2 regions of the Bartonella alsatica genome follow, and region 1 is predicted to be linked to the other one. Evidence: predicted binding sites of a transcription regulator. Region 1 holds the regulator's gene; the other holds the start of a gene.
What was found. Region 1 encodes HrcA, which represses chaperone genes, less so after heat shock. Its sites were predicted from a motif close to GTTAGCACTCNCNNNNNGNGAGTGCTAAC; they were not measured.
Positions count from the first base shown of each region.

Region 1 (8,928 bases):
GCTTCTTCTTTCAACCACTGGTTCAGATATTGATGACATTGTAAAAGGCGAAAGATTGGTCATCTTTAAAGTCTTTGCCGTTGTAGGTAGTGTGCTTTTTGTACTGTCTCTATTTTTAGCTCATACGATTGCGCATCCACTAAGCAAATTATCTGCTTCTGCCAACCGTGTACGTAAAGGCCATAATAAGCGCATAGAAATTCCTGATTTTTCAATGCGTGAAGATGAAATTGGTCACCTTTCGACCTCTATTCGTGACATGACCAATGCTCTTTATATGCGTATTGAAGCTATTGAACGTTTTGCTGCTGATGTAAGCCATGAATTAAAAAATCCACTTACCTCATTACGAAGTGCTGTTGAAACGCTCCCACTGGCTAAAAATGAAGAAGCACAAGAACAATTGTTTGAAATTATTCAACATGATGTACGTCGTCTTGACCGTTTGATTACTGATATTTCTGATGCTTCACGGCTCGATGCAGAGCTTGCTCGTGAAACTGCACAGATTGTTGATATGAAACAGCTTTTGGAGAGTCTTGTTCACGCTGTACAGGAAGTATACCGAAATACACAAACCATTGATATAAATCTCAATATTGTCCCACGTTCTCATGGGAAAGCCTATCTTGTGTTAGGACATGAACTCCGTTTAGGACAAGTTATTTCCAATCTCCTTGAAAACGCACGTTCTTTTGTTCCCCATGATAACGGTAAAATTTATATAACCATGAAAAGTCATGCTTCAACCCTCATTTTAACCATTGAAGATAATGGCCCTGGTATTCGTTCAGAGAATATTGAACGCATTTTTGAACGCTTCTATACGGATCGACCAAACGAAGATGCTTTTGGTCAAAACTCAGGACTCGGCCTTTCTATTAGTCGGCAAATCATTGAAGCTCATAATGGGACAATCAAAGCTGAAAATATTGTTGACCCTGAATTTGGAAATAGTAAAACTGGTGCTCGTTTTATTATTATGCTTCCCTTCGCTAAATAAATTATTTACCCAAAGCAAAAGGCATGAAAACAAAAAATGAAATACTCCACGCAAATTGCCTTCAATTGGGAGGAAGAGGGCTATTGATTATAGGCCCATCAGGATCAGGTAAATCAACTCTTACCCTTTCTTTGCTCGATCGCGCTGAGTGGTCAAAACGTGAAGCGAAACTTATCAGTGATGATTACACAATGCTCCGAGTGCAAGATGGAAAACTATACGGATACACTCCAGAAGGTTTACAAGGTGGTATTGAGATTCGTGGTGTTGGCCTTTATATGATAGAATTTGAAAAGCAAACGGCTATCGATTGTGTCATTCTTCTCGGCCCTGAATATGAACGCTTTTCCACAAATCAAACTTTCCAATTTGCAGATCTACATATCCCTCTTTTAAAACTTCCTAGCCTTCATGAAGCCGATTGTACAGCCATTTGTCAGGCTATTGAAGCATTCTTTTTTAGAAAAATATGGCATAAATCAGTTTAATTTTTTTCTAAATATAAAAAAATCATTATTTTTGCCTTTTTTTGCAAATTTTTCTTGGCAGAAGAACAAAGCTTTGTAAAATATGCTTCCCACCAATATGGTCGGATCTTTAGTTAACAGGAGTTCGTGTAAATGATTGGTCTCGTGCTTGTAACGCACGGTGAGTTGGCTATTGAATTTCTACATGCAGTAGAACATGTTGTTGGAACACAAGAAAAGTTCGCAACAATATGTGTCTACCCTGATGATGACATAGATCAACGCCGAGGTGATATTATAGCTGCGGTTTCCTCTACAGATACAAACCATGGCGTGATTATACTAACAGACGTGTTTGGTGGAACACCATCAAATATGGCTATTCCTGCTATTGAAAAAGGACGTGTTGAAATGATTGCAGGTGTTAATCTTCCGATGCTCATTAAACTGATCTCTATTCGCCAATGCCCTGATATTTCATTATCAGAAGCTTTAAGAATAGCGCAAGAAGCAGGACGTAAATATATTAATGTACCAGTATAATTTTATAGCGGATAATTAATCACTTATGCTTTTTAAAGACCCTCTTCCATCTAAACTAAGTCGTCATTTCAATATTTGTAATAAACGTGGATTGCATGCACGTGCTTCTGCAAAATTTGTTCAAACTGTTGATAATTTTAATGCAATTGTTGAAGTTGAAAAAGATGGGAAAATTGTTGGCGGTTCATCAATTATGGGACTTATGATGTTAGCAGCCTCCTCTGGTTGTAACCTCACTATTCGCGTTTGGGGACCAGAAGCAACTGATGCTCTCGATGCTCTTGAAAAGCTCATAAATAATAAATTTGGAGAAGAGAATTAAAGTTTCTTATCTTCAAAAGGTATGATCATCCCTAAAATAAGCAAAAACTCTCGTCATTATTATTTTGATTCGCTTCCTTGCTTTCTTCTTAAAAGTACTAATATTCATATCCGTTATGGATTTGTGTTACAGTTATCGTAGGCGCAAATGTTTGCTAGACAGTTGTGTTGTGCACAATGATTTATTTTTGTTTTTGTTTCAAACTACATTTGGTCGATTTAAATGTTTGTTATGTATTCTAGGTGTTATACTACTTAACATGTATGCTGAAATATTTACAAAAAGAGAAACATTCATTCTTTATTGGATATGTTAACTTTTAAGCTATTTTAAAAAATGTAAAAATGATCCCAAAATTACAAATCCATCAACTTTCCTTATCTTATAGCTGGATTTGTAGTGTTATAAATGAAAGCACAAATATCTCCCCTTTACTGCATATCTTTACAATGAAACACACATTAATACGATTTTTGTTTTCAACATAACCATTCTTTTTTTTAAGCTTAATAAAGCTTTATGAATTCAACTCTTCATTATAACACTTTTTAGACATTATTTTTCTACATAATCAACTTATTATTGGTACATTTCTTTATTATTTGCCATTGCATTTGCTATGGCATTTTTTCAACTTTAAGGAGATAATATGTGCCGTTTATTTAGTGCTCTTCAGATTCCTCAAAAAACAACTGAAACACTCATATCGCTGCAAAAGGGCTTACCGAACGCGCAGTGGATCAAATCACAAAATTTTCATGTTACTTTATCTTTTTTTGGTGAAGTTAAAAGTTCAGTAGCAGATGAACTTATGTGCGCCTTTGATACAATAAAGATCCCTCCTTTTGTGCTAAAAACAAAGGGTTTTGAAGTCTTTGGTTCAAAAAACGCTCCACATTCTCTTGTTGTTCTTATTGAACCTTGTGAAACTCTCAATCTTTTACACGAAAAGATGCAATGTATTCGGAACAGCTTGAGCTTAACACCTGATGAAAAACAGTTTATTCCGCATATTACTATTGCGCGACTGCTCAATATTAAGCCGGAAGATCTTCCTTCTTACATATCTTCTCAAAATAATTTTTCATTTCCTTCTTTCAAAGTCGATCATTTCGTTTTATTGTTATCGCCATCCCCCTCAAGCGATGCTCCGTATATTTTGAAAGGAAGTTGGTCACTTCAAAAGTAAAAGAGTGTTTTATTACTGTCTAGAGCTCTTTTTTATAAAATGCTTCACAAAAATGGGACAATTGTGTGTGATATCATATTTTTGCGCGGGGGCATTTTTACTAGATGTATCAAACTGGATCAGATTCAACAGTAGACTCTTTCATCCCTCCCTTGGCTACTCCTACTATAGCTGGACGTAATACACGGTCACCAATAACATAACCTGCCTGAACAACTTGCTGAACAGTATTATCTGGTACATCGGTATTCGGGATTTCAAACATCGCTTGATGAAAGTGAGGATCAAATTTTTGTCCTTCTGGATGAATTTTCTGCACTCCGTGACGTTCTAACGCTGCTATCATTGCACGCTCAGTCATTTCTACACCCTCAGCTAATGTTTTTAAACCAACATCATTCTCCTTTGCCCCTTCCGGAATAGCCTCCAAAGCACGATTGAGGTTATCAGAAACAGATAACATATCACGTGCAAAATTAGCAATTGAATAAGCCTTCGCATCTGCCACATCACGTGCAGTACGACGTCGAAGGTTTTCCATGTCTGCAGCAAGACGTAAAAGTTGATCTTTTAGCTGTTGATTTTCATCCTGCAAAGCAACCAACGGATCAACAAACTCATTTTTTTCCTCTTCAATCTCTGCGCGAGTCTCTGTTTCACGCGTTTTTAAAAACTCATCAGCTGCTTTTTTAAGTGCATCGCGATCAGCTGGATCTTTTAAATCACAGTTTTCAAATGAAGCGTCAGTAAATTTGTTTTTTTCATTAGACATAAAAATTCCATTCCTTCATAAGATTTGTTATTCTCGATATCGAAATTTCACAGACAAAAATCAAGGGGGTATTTACACAATCTTAATATAACGAATATCTATAGTATAAATTTTTTAGTCATTTTAACGCAACAGTTGTGATACAAGTTGAGCTGTATAATCAACCATAGGCACAATCCTTGCATAATTAAGCCGTGTAGGCCCAATAACTCCTAAAGCACCAATAACTCTTTGTTTTGAATCACGATAAGGTGCTACCACTAAAGAAGAGCCAGAAAGCGAAAACAACTTATTTTCTGAACCAATAAAGATACGAACGCCCGAACCTTCATCGGTTAAGTCGAGAAGCTGTGCCATACTTTCACGCGTTTCAAGGTCATCAAACAAATGCCGTAACCGCTCTAAATCTTCTTCTGCTTTCACATCTTCAAGCAAATTGCTACGCCCACGAACAATAAGGTGTATTTTATGATCAGCATCTTCTCCGCCCCAAAGAGCTAATCCCGTTTCAACAAGATGTTGGGATAAACGATCAAGCGCGGCTCGTGTTTCTGAACATAAACGTACAATTTCTTCTTTAGCTTCACTCAATGTACGCCCCTGAATATGAGCATTAAGAAAATTCGTTGCTTCTGTCAATTGTGCATGGGTAACCCCTTCCGGTAAATGAACAATACGATTTTCAACCTCACCTTGTTGAGTTACTAAAACAGCAAGAGCGTGTTCCCTATCAAGGCGTACAAATTCAATATGCTTCAACGTCCCTTCATATTTCGTTGCTAAAACAAGTCCTGCACCACGTGAAAGATCTGAAAGAACACGGCTTGCTTGAACGAGAAAATGCTCAACTGATTGCGCGTGGCCAGCTTCTTTGACTTGCATTTCAATACTCTCACGCTCCTCGTTTGGCAAATCACCCGCTTCCATAAACGCATCAACAAAAAATCGTAACCCTGATTGTGTCGGCATACGACCTGCAGATACATGAGGTGCATAAATCAAACCGAGATGTTCAAGATCACTCATAACATTGCGAATCGTTGCTGGTGATAATGTCTGTCGCAAAAGCTTAGAAAGATTTCGTGATCCTACAGGTTCACCATCATTAAGATAAGCTTCTACAATATGGCGAAAGATATCCCGCGAACGCTCATCAAGATATTTTAGTTCATCATCAATAGGTTTGTGCTTCATCACAATTGTTTCATTACTTTAAAACACCTCTTTTATATAAGTCTTGCCAAGGTTTGGTCAAATAGTCTAAAGCAGTGCAAAAGTATATCATATATTTATAGTAAAAATGCTACCATCAAAAAAAGGTATCGTCTATATATCTTTTTAATTATTGCCATCACAAAATACAAAAGATTTCATTTAAGTGGAATATTAATAAACATGCAAAAAGATGTATCCCGTAAAATCTGGCAAAATTTGTCTATATAAGGTTTAAACTGATTTTTAGTACAAAAATAGTACCCCTCTCTTTTTACCTCTGGAGAAATTTACATGAGAAGTATAGCAACCCAAAAACTTGTCATTGCTACACACAACACCAGTAAATTGCACGAAATTATCACTTTGATCTCTCCCTTCGGTTTAACTATACAATCAGCAAAAGAGCTTGGATTGCCAGAACCTAAAGAAACGGGAACAACATTTGAAGAAAATGCTTATATTAAAGCTTTTTCAGCAGCAAAAAATACAGGGCTTCCTGCCCTTTCTGACGATTCAGGCTTGGAAGTGGACGCATTGGGTAATGCACCAGGCGTTAATACCGCTGATTGGGCTCTTCAACCTGATGGTTCACGTAATTTTTTAAAAGCTATGCAAAAAATAGAAGATGAACTCCAAAAAATCGGAGCGCATAAAAAAAGCCAACGAAAATGCCGTTTTATATCAGTCATATGCATTGCATGGCCTGATGCTCATGCAGATTATTTTCATGGTAATGTTGAAGGTACATTCATTTGGCCTCCACGTGGAGATAAAGGTTTTGGTTTCGATCCTATTTTTTTACCAGATGGATATGCCAATACCTTTGGTGAAATGTCAATGGAACAAAAACATGGCTGGAAACTCAATGATAAAACACCCCCGCTCTCACATCGCGCACGTGCCTTTAAACTTTTAGCCCAAAACCTCATGACACTCTCATGAATGAATTCTTTGGTATTTACATTCACTGGCCCTTTTGCACTGCAAAATGTCCTTATTGTGATTTTAATTCACATGTTCGTGTTCATGGTGTTGATCAACCACGTTTTGTAACCGCCTTTGAACGTGAAATAGAAACACAGTCCCATAAAATAGGACCGCGTCATATTACCAGTATTTTTATTGGCGGAGGAACTCCCTCTCTTATGATGCCTCAGACTGTTGATGCCTTATTGCAAGCACTTACAAAAAAATGGACAATCGATGATAAAGTTGAAATCACATTAGAAGCTAACCCATCAAGCGTGGAAGTACAACGCTTTCGTGAATACCGAGCAGCAGGTGTTAATCGCTTATCTCTCGGCATACAGGCTCTCAATGACAAAGCATTGCGACAACTTGGTCGGCTTCATGATGTAAAACAAGCTCTTCACGCTATTACTTTAGCGCGGGAGATTTTTCCACGTTTATCCTTTGATTTAATTTATGCTCGTCCCGAACAAACCCTTGAACAATGGAAATGTGAACTTTTTCAAGCTCTTGATTTGGCAACAGACCACCTTTCTCTTTATCAACTGACTATAGAAGAAGGAACCGCTTTTAAACGGCTTCATACCACAGGAAGACTTATCCTTCCCGCATCAGAACTTGCAGCAGATCTATATCATCTTACCCAAGAAATAACTTCACAAAAGGGATTTCCTGCCTATGAAATCTCAAATTATGCAATCCCCGGTGCCGAATCAGCGCATAATCTTCTCTATTGGCGTTATTATGAATATGCAGGCTTTGGTCCAGGAGCCCATGGTCGCTTTATTGAGCACTCACCAAATTCCTTCTCTGCTTCATCAAAAGAATCTGATTTTCAACTTGAAAACTGTAAACGTTATGTCACAATAAATGAAAAATATCCCGAACATTGGCTTGAATTGGTAGAAACTCTGGGACATGGCTGTATTGAAACAGAACAATTGACCACTGAACAACAAGCAAATGAAATGCTCCTCATGGGTTTGCGTCTTTGCGAAGGTTTAGATCTTTCGCGTTATAAAATCTTAAACCCCAAAAGCCTACCAATGGAAAAACTTATCGATTTACAACAACAAGGGTTGGTAGAAATGATAGGAAACGAACGCTTAAAAGCAACCAATAAAGGACGAATCCTTCTTGATCACATCATTAGCCAATTAGCAACCTAAAATCTCTACAATTCTAACCTATTATCACGTCAATTGTGACATAATACAGTTTTCAATTCGTGGCAAAAATGTTGTTGAAAAAAATTAATTCCTTTTTATTTTATGCAAAAAAATCAACAATGAAACGCTCATAAATAGCCGTGAGAGTTTCCATTGCATCGAGAGTCACACACTCATCCACCATGTGCATTGTCTGCCCTGGTAATCCAAATTCAACTACTGGGCAATAATCCTTTATAAATCGTGCATCCGAAGTCCCCCCCGAAGTTGAATATTCTGGTATATTCCCTGTTATACTTTTAATAGCATTTGATAATGTATTAATGAGTTTATCATTTTGGGATAAAAAAACATCCCCCAAACTTGGAATCCACTCAAGCTGATAGGAAGGCAAATGATAAGAATCGTTTTTTGATTGCACTGTTCTTAGTCGTTCTTCAATTTCCCTCATAAGCGTTTCTTTTGTCCAAAGATCGTTGTAGCGTATATTAAAACGAACTGTTGCCTGCGCTGGAATAACATTCACTGCAGAGTTACCCGTATCAATAGCTGTTAATTCCAAATTACTTGGTTGAAAATTTTCTGTGCCTTGATCTAAAGCAGCTTGTGTCAATGCCTGGATAAGCTTACTTACTAAAGGCAATGGATTGGCTGCTCGCTCAGGAAACGCTACATGACCTTGACGACCTTTAACGGTAAGAATACCAGAAATTGATCCCCGACGACCAATTTTGATCACATCACCAACAGCTGTTACGCTTGTTGGTTCTCCTACAAGAGCGGCGGTCCATTTTTCACCTTTTTGTTCTGCCCATTTAAGAAGTTTGACAGTACCGTTAAGTGCAGGACCTTCTTCATCACCGGTAATCAAAAAGCTTATCATACCTTTAATAGACTGTTTTTCAAGAACTCGAGCAAGTGCCGCTACAAAACAAGCAATCCCGCCCTTCATATCTACAGCCCCTCGCCCATATAATTTCCCCTGATCTATTACAGCTTCAAAAGGAGGATACGTCCAATATTCCAATGCCCCTGGTGGCACAACATCTGTATGGCCTGCAAACATAAGATGCGGACCTTCTTTCCCTATCTTGGCATAAAGATTTTCAACATTTTCTGTATTTTTATCTGAAAAAACAGGCCTCTCAACACAAAACCCCATCTTTGTTAGAAATTGTTCCAATTTTGATAAGACACCCGCTTCATGAGGTGTTACAGAAGGGCAACGAATAAGCGCCTGTAATAATTGAATAGGATCTGTAAGAACAGACATAAGCGC
Region 1 covers NZ_CP058235.1:1,014,526-1,023,453, reverse strand. The annotation lists gene HWV54_RS04230 (sensor histidine kinase) at 1-1,003, shown strand, start outside; gene HWV54_RS04225 (HPr kinase/phosphatase C-terminal domain-containing protein) at 1,027-1,491, shown strand; gene HWV54_RS04220 (PTS sugar transporter subunit IIA) at 1,624-2,013, shown strand; gene HWV54_RS04215 (HPr family phosphocarrier protein) at 2,039-2,335, shown strand; gene thpR (RNA 2',3'-cyclic phosphodiesterase) at 2,985-3,524, shown strand; gene grpE (nucleotide exchange factor GrpE) at 3,634-4,296, opposite strand; gene hrcA (heat-inducible transcriptional repressor HrcA) at 4,420-5,490, opposite strand; gene HWV54_RS04195 (non-canonical purine NTP pyrophosphatase) at 5,803-6,453, shown strand; gene hemW (radical SAM family heme chaperone HemW) at 6,450-7,649, shown strand; gene dapE (succinyl-diaminopimelate desuccinylase) at 7,750-8,922, opposite strand.

Region 2 (8,928 bases), 380 kb from region 1:
TCACCGCATTGCAGACTTAAATTTTGGTGTTCCGATGCAAATGGGTGAAGAAACAAAACAAGGTTTTTTCCCAATGCCAGAAGCGTTGATAGGGAAAACAGCCACGCGCATTATGTCATTGCGTGATGGTACAAAAAAAATGTCAAAAACAGATCCTTCAGATTTTTCACGCATTAATTTGATGGATGATACTGATCTTATCGTAAAAAAGATACGCAAAGCAAAAACCGATTCCGCACCTCTCCCCGATACTTCTGCAGCCCTAAAAGAACGGCCAGAGATCGATAATCTACTTGGTATTTATGCAGCTTTTGCAGAAATAAGCAAGGAAAAGGCACTTTCAGAGTTTTCTGGACAACAATTTTCACTATTTAAAAAAGCTTTAGCTGACCTTGTCGTCCATAAACTTGAACCGATAACACAAGAACTACACCGTCTTCTTAAAGACAACGGATACATCGATTCTGTTTTACGTGATGGCGCAGAACGTGCCAGTACTCTGGCAGAAAAAAATATGAAAAAAGTCCGTGAAATCGTTGGATTTCTACAAAGTACATAAAACAGTAAAATTTAAAATGCAAAGAGTAAAAAAATTTTCTGTAAAAAACTAAAGAGAAAAAGCATGGTTTCTAAGAAAAAAAATCCGAAAACAGATCACAAGCGGAAAATTTTAGTTATTATCGATGAAACCCCAGAATGTCGTCGTGCTGTTACTTTTGCTGCTTACCATGCCAAAAATACCAAGAGAACATTGGTATTACTTTGTGTTGTTGACAATGTTGAATTTCAACATTTTCTGGGTGTAAACGACGTTATGCGATCAGAATCAACGCAAAATGCCTATAAAATGTTGGGAGAAATTGCTAATGATATACGCACTACACACGCTCTTGAAACAGAAATCATGATGCGTGAAGGTAAAAAAATCGATGAAATTTCTAAACTAATTAACGAAGATAAAGAGATTGCACTTATTGTTTTAGCAGCTAGTGAACACACAGAAGGACCAGGACCACTTGTTCAATTAATCGGTAATCGGGGAACAGCTTTTTCAATTCCTGTCACCGTCATTCCGAGCAATCTCGCCTATGAAGATATTGAATCAATTGCCTAAAAAAACTTTTGGGATACAATGATTTTCCTAATTCCTCACAGTAAAAGGAGAGTGTATGTTTATTCAAACTGAAACCACACCAAATCCTGCAACACTGAAATTTCTGCCAGGCCGCGTGGTTCTTTCCGAAGGTGTCTTAGAATTTCGTAACCGTGAAGAAGCCGCTAAAAATTCGCCTTTAGCTGCTAAGCTGTTGAATATACCAAATGTCAATGGTGTTTTTTTAGGTTATGATTTCATCACCGTAAGCAAAAAAGAGGGTGAATGGCAACATCTTAAACCGATCATTTTAGGTACAATTATGGAACATTTTCTGTCTGGTGATCCAGTTATCATCACCAACGCCACGTCACAAGCGCAGACCGATGATCTTAACGAAGAATTTTATGACGAAAAAGATGCTGATATCGTTCTAACAATTAAAGAGCTCCTTGAAACGCGTATTCGCCCAGCAGTGGCCAATGATGGTGGAGATATTACTTTTCGCGGATTTGAAAACGGTATTGTTTACCTCAACATGCGTGGTGCTTGCTCCGGATGCCCCTCCTCAACCGCAACGCTAAAACATGGTATTGAAAATCTTTTACGGCATTTTATTCCAGAAGTTTTAAGCGTTGAAGCAATGCCACAATAAAATGAGAATAATCTTACAAAATACCGATAAAAACAAACACACTAGCGAGAATATTACTTCCTTAAAACGCCATAATAAAACTCAAGTCGCAACCCAAAACATTACATCACGTTTTCTCTACAGTCACAATCTCATAGGAGCTAGAACATTACTTCACAGAGCTATATCAGATCTATCACCCCAGAACGCATCAGGATACCACCAGAGTATATTTTCTTTAAGGATTCATATCATTTAAAAGAATTAAAGCAATTCTACCCCTGAAAATATACCTTTGGTTTAAAAAAATATGCTTTAACAAATCAGAAACCACTCTACAAACTAAATTTTTTTAACGAATTCCGATTTTAAACCAATCTGGCCAATCCCAGGAATCTTACAATCAATATTATGATCCCCTTCCACGAGGCGGATATTTTTCACCTTAGTTCCACTCTTGAGAACGGATGCAGCCCCTTTTATTTTAAGATCTTTCATTACCATCACGCTATCTCCATTTGTCAAAACCTGACCATTGACATCACAAACGATAGCAGTAGAAAAAGACTCTTCACTCTTTTGTGGCCACTCATGTGCACATTCAGGACACACAAAATTTTCACCCTCTTCATAAGTATAAAGACCACCACAGTGAGGGCACTTAGGATATTGGTTCATATATCTCCTCTTCCATTCAAGAAAAATTATGCCTTTCGGCGGTCATAGAGCAACACGAATACCGAATAGATTGTCTATTGTTTCAGAAAACAGCTCGCTTTTTTCTGATCTTATCACCCCCTCAGCCCCAATGCAGAATATAATGCAAAATTCAATTGAGACATCATCATCTTTACACTTAATCAAGTCAGAATCATCATTCTATTTCCGAACTCTCAATGTTGCATCGTGCTTTTAAAGACAGCTCATAAGAAGTATATGGTATTCACATCTTAAGATCTTAAACAATCTTTTTTCCCTACACTCCTCTCACTTGTAACATGTAAATAAACAAACATTTTTTACTCTTAAAACGAGAGAGCTCTCACAATAAAAAAGTTTCTTATACTTAAAAATTTTATTCAAGTTGTAAAAATAAATTATTACTATAAATTAAATAGTTGAATTTACCAAAGCGAAACACTTTCAAAGTGCAACCACTTGTAAAAAAATATTTCCTCTTAGTAGAAATCTTATTGTGTAAAAAACTGCATGAAAGAAAAGCAATATCTCTTAACACAAGCGATAAGAAGTAAAAATTCTAAGGAAAGAGAAAACCAATATTAAAAAAAACAGCAATAAACAAAGAGGAGCACACAAAAAACGGGCCTATTTGGCCCGTTTTTCTTAACCTTTAGTGAAAGGAGCTTAGAAATCCATTCCGCCCATTCCACCCATTCCACCGCCAGGCATTGGAGGCATTGGAGTTTCTTTCTTTGGAGTTTCAGCAACCATTGCTTCCGTTGTGATCAGAAGGCTAGCCACTGAAGCAGCATTTTGGAGCGCAGAACGCACAACTTTCACAGGATCAACAATTCCCAAAGCAATCAAATCACCAAATTCACCGGTTGCGGTGTTGTAACCAAACGTATCTGCCTTATTTTCCAATACTTTGCCAACAATAATCGCTGCTTCTTCACCGGCATTGCTAGCAATTTGACGTGCTGGTGCTTGTAGAGCACGACGAACAATATTAATACCAGCTTCTTGATCAGGATTGCTTCCTTTAACGGTCAAAGCACTTGCTGCACGCAACAATGCCGTCCCACCACCAGCAACAATACCTTCTTCTACAGCAGCACGTGTTGCATTCAAGGCATCATCAACACGGTCTTTCTTTTCTTTCACTTCCACTTCTGTAGCACCACCGACACGGATAACAGCAACACCACCAGCGAGTTTAGCAAGTCTTTCTTGCAATTTTTCACGATCATAATCAGAAGTGGTTTCCTCAATCTGAGCCTTGATTTGATTTACGCGTGCATTAATCTCAGCTTTTTGTCCAGCACCATCAATAATCGTGGTATTTTCTTTAGAAATATTGACTTTCTTAGCACGTCCAAGCATATCCAAAGTGACATTTTCAAGCTTAATGCCTACATCTTCGGAAATAACCTGCCCCGAGGTTAAGATTGCAATATCCTCGAGCATAGCTTTACGGCGATCACCAAATCCTGGAGCTTTTACAGCAGCAATTTTCAAACCACCGCGCAACTTATTGACAACAAGCGTTGCTAAAGCTTCGCCCTCTACATCTTCTGCGATAATGAGAAGTGGTTTACCGGACTGAACAACAGCTTCAAGCACAGGAAGCAAAGATTGTAAATTAGACAATTTCTTTTCATGAATGAGGATGTAAGGATCATCGAGATCAGCCACCATTTTCTCAGCATTCGTGACAAAGTAAGGTGAAAGATATCCACGATCAAACTGCATTCCTTCCACGACTTCTAATTCGGTTTCAGCCGTTTTTGCTTCTTCGACAGTAATGACACCTTCATTGCCAACTTTTTCCATAGCGTTAGCAATCATTTTGCCGATTTCAGCAGCACCATTAGCGGAAATTGTTCCTACTTGTGCAATTTCTGCTGAAGTTTGAATTTTCTTTGCTTTTTTGAAGAGATTTGCCACCACTTCATCAACAGCAGCATCAATTCCGCGTTTAAGATCCATTGGGTTCATGCCTGCAGCAACAGCTTTTATACCTTCTTGTACAATAGCCTGTCCCAAAACGGTTGCAGTGGTTGTTCCATCACCAGCAATATCATTGGTTTTGGAAGCAACTTCGCGCAACATTTGCGCACCCATATTTTCGAACTTATCTTCCAGTTCGATTTCCTTTGCAACGGACACACCATCTTTTGTGATGCGAGGCGCACCAAATGATTTATCAATTACCACATTACGACCTTTAGGGCCGAGTGTTACCTTTACAGCGTTAGCAAGGATATCAACACCGCGCAACAAACGCTCACGCGCTTCACGGCCAAATTTGACTTCTTTAGCAGCCATTTAAATTCTCCTTGGAGTTGTCTTAAATCAAAGAACAAAGTGCCAAATAATACAAAACGGAAATATTAAAAGGCTAAATCAGCCTAGAATTCCCATAATGTCAGATTCTTTCATGATTAAGAGGTCTTCCCCATTAATCTTTACTTCGGTTCCAGACCATTTTCCAAATAGTATACGGTCTCCTGTTTTTACTTCTAAAGGCACACGTTTTCCGTTATCATCGAGAGCACCATTGCCAATAGCAATAACTTCACCTTCTTGAGGTTTTTCCTTTGCTGTATCAGGAATGATAATCCCACCAGCAGTTTTATTTTCAGATTCAACCCGACGAACAACGACACGATCGTGCAGTGGGCGGAATTGTATGTTAGCCATGTTTTAAATCCTTAAACTTAATATAATTGAATTAATCTTAAGTTCTTGCTAGCACTCTTAGTTTAGGAGTGCTAGCATTGCTCAAGATATAAAATTACCCTTCTTCAATGTCAAGGATTCTTCAAAAAATAATTTATCTTAAAGTCTTGCCTCTTTTTCCTATTTTGCTTTATCTAGCTTTTTATTAATCCGCGAACATAAAAGGAGCTTATCATGGTTGAAACACGTCAGGAAACGGATAGCTTTGGAACGATTTCGGTCCAGCAAGACCGTTATTGGGGCGCACAAACTGAACGCTCACTGCATAATTTTAACATTGGTATAGAAAAACAACCCCTCACCATCATTTATGCTTTAAGTCTTATCAAAAAGGCCGCAGCACTTGTGAATATGGAAAAAGGAAAGCTCTCGCAAAATATCGGGAAAGCAATCATTACTGCAGCCGACGAAGTGCTCGCAGGTGCATTCGATACACACTTTCCCCTTTCTGTTTGGCAAACAGGCTCTGGCACGCAAAGCAATATGAACGTGAATGAAGTTATTGCCAATTATGCCAACATGCTTTTGGGAGGAAAATTAGGAAGCAAAACACCGGTTCACCCCAATGACCATGTAAATATGAGTCAATCATCAAACGACTCCTTTCCCACAGCGCTTCACATTGCCACCACACTGCAAACACACCAACACTTATTTCCCATTCTCGACGCCCTTATTACTACTTTACGAAAAAAAGAAGAAGAATTTGCTGACATCATTAAAATCGGACGTACCCATACTCAAGATGCAACACCCTTAACTTTAGCACAAGAATTTTCAGGCTATCGCGCCGCACTAGAAGCCAACCGCCACCGCATTAAAACAGCTCTTACCGATGTCCAGATGCTTGCCCAAGGAGGAACAGCCGTTGGAACAGGTCTCAATGCACCGAAAGGTTTTGATGTTGCCTTTGCCGAAACAATCAGCACCCTCACAGGAATAACCTTTAAGACTGCCAGCAATAAATTTGAAGCCCTCGCCCATCATGGAGCCCTTGCACATTTCCATGGAAGTTTGAATGCTCTAGCCGCTGATCTGTTTAAAATTGCCAACGACATCCGCTTCTTGGGATCAGGTCCTCGTTCAGGCTTAGGGGAACTAAACTTGCCCGAAAATGAACCAGGCTCTTCTATCATGCCCGGCAAAGTCAATCCTACACAATGCGAAGCAATGACAATGGTTGCCTGCCAAGTCTTTGGTAATCATACCAGTGTAACATTTGCCGCCAGCCAAGGGCATTTTGAACTAAATGTTTATAAACCCGTTATTGGCTATAATGTTTTACAATCGATTACACTTCTTGGTGATTGCATGCGCTCTTTTGATCTGCATTGCATCCAAGGGTTACGTGCCAATCGAATCCATATTCACTCTCTCATGGAACGCTCTCTCATGCTCGTAACAGCACTAGCGCCAGAAATTGGTTATGAAAAAGCCGCCGAAATTGCCAAAGCAGCGCATAAAAATGATACAACTTTGCGTGTTGAAGCACTAAAAGCAGGCGTTTCAGGGGAGGATTATGACCGTCTAGTTGACCCCAAAAAAATGATCGCTCCACAATAAACGACAGAATGTAAAACTCTCTGAAATAAACCTTTTTGTAATGACAATCGGATCGTGAATGGTCTCTGATTGTCATTACATCTTCAACAATTTATGCATGATCTCTTGCAAAGTTCTATTAAACGCTACCTTTTAGCAAAGCTAAGAAAATTTCCAGATTTTGGGCATATTGGCACGGATAGCTTTTATGTTGTGCATAAAAAGCCATAAGAGAGTATTTTTTTCTATTTTTAAACTTAACACATTGACGATATGGATAAATCACTATTTTACATTTTGAATTTAAGAACCCTAAATACAAGCATATTTTTTCATTTTAAACCCTTGTTAAACCCTTGTATTTAAAATCAATAAAAATCATTTAAGATAGAAGTAAAATGCCATCATCTTAATACAAGACAGGCACAACATTTTGAGCTGTAAAACAAAATGATGGTGATAGTTTATACCTTACACAAATAAAATTTATACCTTACACAAATAAAAATAGTAGCGTCCAATGTGTCTTGCATCATTGCCTTAACAAACCATTGTAATAAAAAATCTTTAGAACAAAAAAGATATTTCTTCAAATAAAGTGCATACAACAAAAACATAATGGTGTACTGTTTTCTTCAATAAAGGACATGCTCCCATTAAACAGCTCAATAAACACGCAAAAAAACGTGAAGAAATATGCAATTCTCAATCTTTAAATATTGCTCGAGCTACTTTTAAAAAGCGTAAAACCGAATGAAAGAAGAATGATAAAGCTTTCTATTAATTGTCACTTTGCATCACTCACAAGCATTCTTGAAAAATATATGTCTTACTGAACGCTGTTGCAAAGGCTAGAAAAATTCTTACGTATAATGCATAAAATGACACAACTTTACACCCCACAGCAGTAAAAGCAGAAGTTTCTAAAAACGGATATACAGTGACTTATTGATCCTCAAAAGATAATCTATCTGTAATAAACAATGAAATACAAACCTTCTTGAAATAAAATCCTCTACTAAGAATATTGGAGCATTCGTACTACAATTCTTTTTGCCAATGGCATTCAGTTGTTGAAATCAAATCCGTGCACAAGCTTAAGTGAAAGAAAATTTCTGGAAAATGAAGGAAAGCTCTTCCATCATAATAAACAAAACTAACCCCAGGCATAAAGAAATAATGATTCCCCTAAAAAGCAATTTAATATAATGTTTTCATGTGATAATACTGGGGCGCTCACGGTCTAATTGCTTTTGTATATCCAACAATTCTAATGCCGCCTGTTGTAAAGGTTGGAGAATTTTTTGCGGATCTAGATTGTGCTTGCGTGGATCACCTTCATACTGCTCAAAATAAAGCCGTAAAGTGGCTCCTAGCGTTCCTGTTCCCGATAAGCGCACCACAAGCCGTGCTCCATTCTCGAAAAAAACGCGTATACCTTGTTTAGTGCTAACAGTCTGATTAACGGGATCATGATAGGTAAAATCATCTGCTTTTTCAACCCGAAGTCCCGCAATTTCTGTTCCTGTCTCTGGTAAATGTGCACGCAACTGCTCCACAATTGCGTGAGCTTTACAGGCATCTACTTCTTCATAATCATGGCGTAAAGAGTAAAAACGTCCATAAGTATACCAATGCTGTTGAACGATTTGTGCTACAGTTTTCCCTGTAACTGCTAAAAGATTTAACCAAAATAAAACAGCCCATAAACCATCTTTTTCGCGGATATGGTGAGAGCCCGTTCCAAAGCTTTCTTCACCACAAAAAGTTACTTTTCCTGCATCCATAAGCGCTCCAAAAAACTTCCACCCCGTTGGTGTTTCAAAACAATTCAACCCCTTTTTTTCAGCGACCAGATCAACAGCGCGTGCTGTTGGCATAGAACGAGCAATCCCCACAATTCCTTGACGATAACCTTTAATGAGATGTGCATATTCAGCCATAATAGCCAAAGAATCAGAAGGCGTGATATATTGTTTCCGACCAATAATGAGATTACGATCTCCATCACCATCAGATGCGGCCCCAAGATCAGGACTTTGCTCTGACATCAAAAAATTATAAAGTCCCTTAGCATACACTAAATTAGGGTCTGGATGCCTTCCTCCGAAATCTGGTAAAGGAACACTATTAATCACTGTTCCTTCAGAAAATCCTAAACATTTTTCAAAAATTTGCTGTGCATAAGGCCCTGTAACAGCATGCATCGCATCAAAGCGCAAAGTTAAACCTTCTT
Region 2 covers NZ_CP058235.1:632,453-641,380, forward strand. The annotation lists gene trpS (tryptophan--tRNA ligase) at 1-559, shown strand, start outside; gene HWV54_RS02635 (universal stress protein) at 623-1,114, shown strand; gene HWV54_RS02640 (NifU family protein) at 1,170-1,748, shown strand; gene HWV54_RS02645 (zinc ribbon domain-containing protein YjdM) at 2,070-2,405, opposite strand; gene groL (chaperonin GroEL) at 3,093-4,736, opposite strand; gene groES (co-chaperone GroES) at 4,815-5,111, opposite strand; gene fumC (class II fumarate hydratase) at 5,325-6,713, shown strand; gene HWV54_RS02665 (alpha-D-glucose phosphate-specific phosphoglucomutase) at 7,907-8,928, opposite strand, start outside.
Region 2: a site for HrcA is predicted at 5,159-5,187, ahead of groES (co-chaperone GroES). Genes of this name have one in related genera too.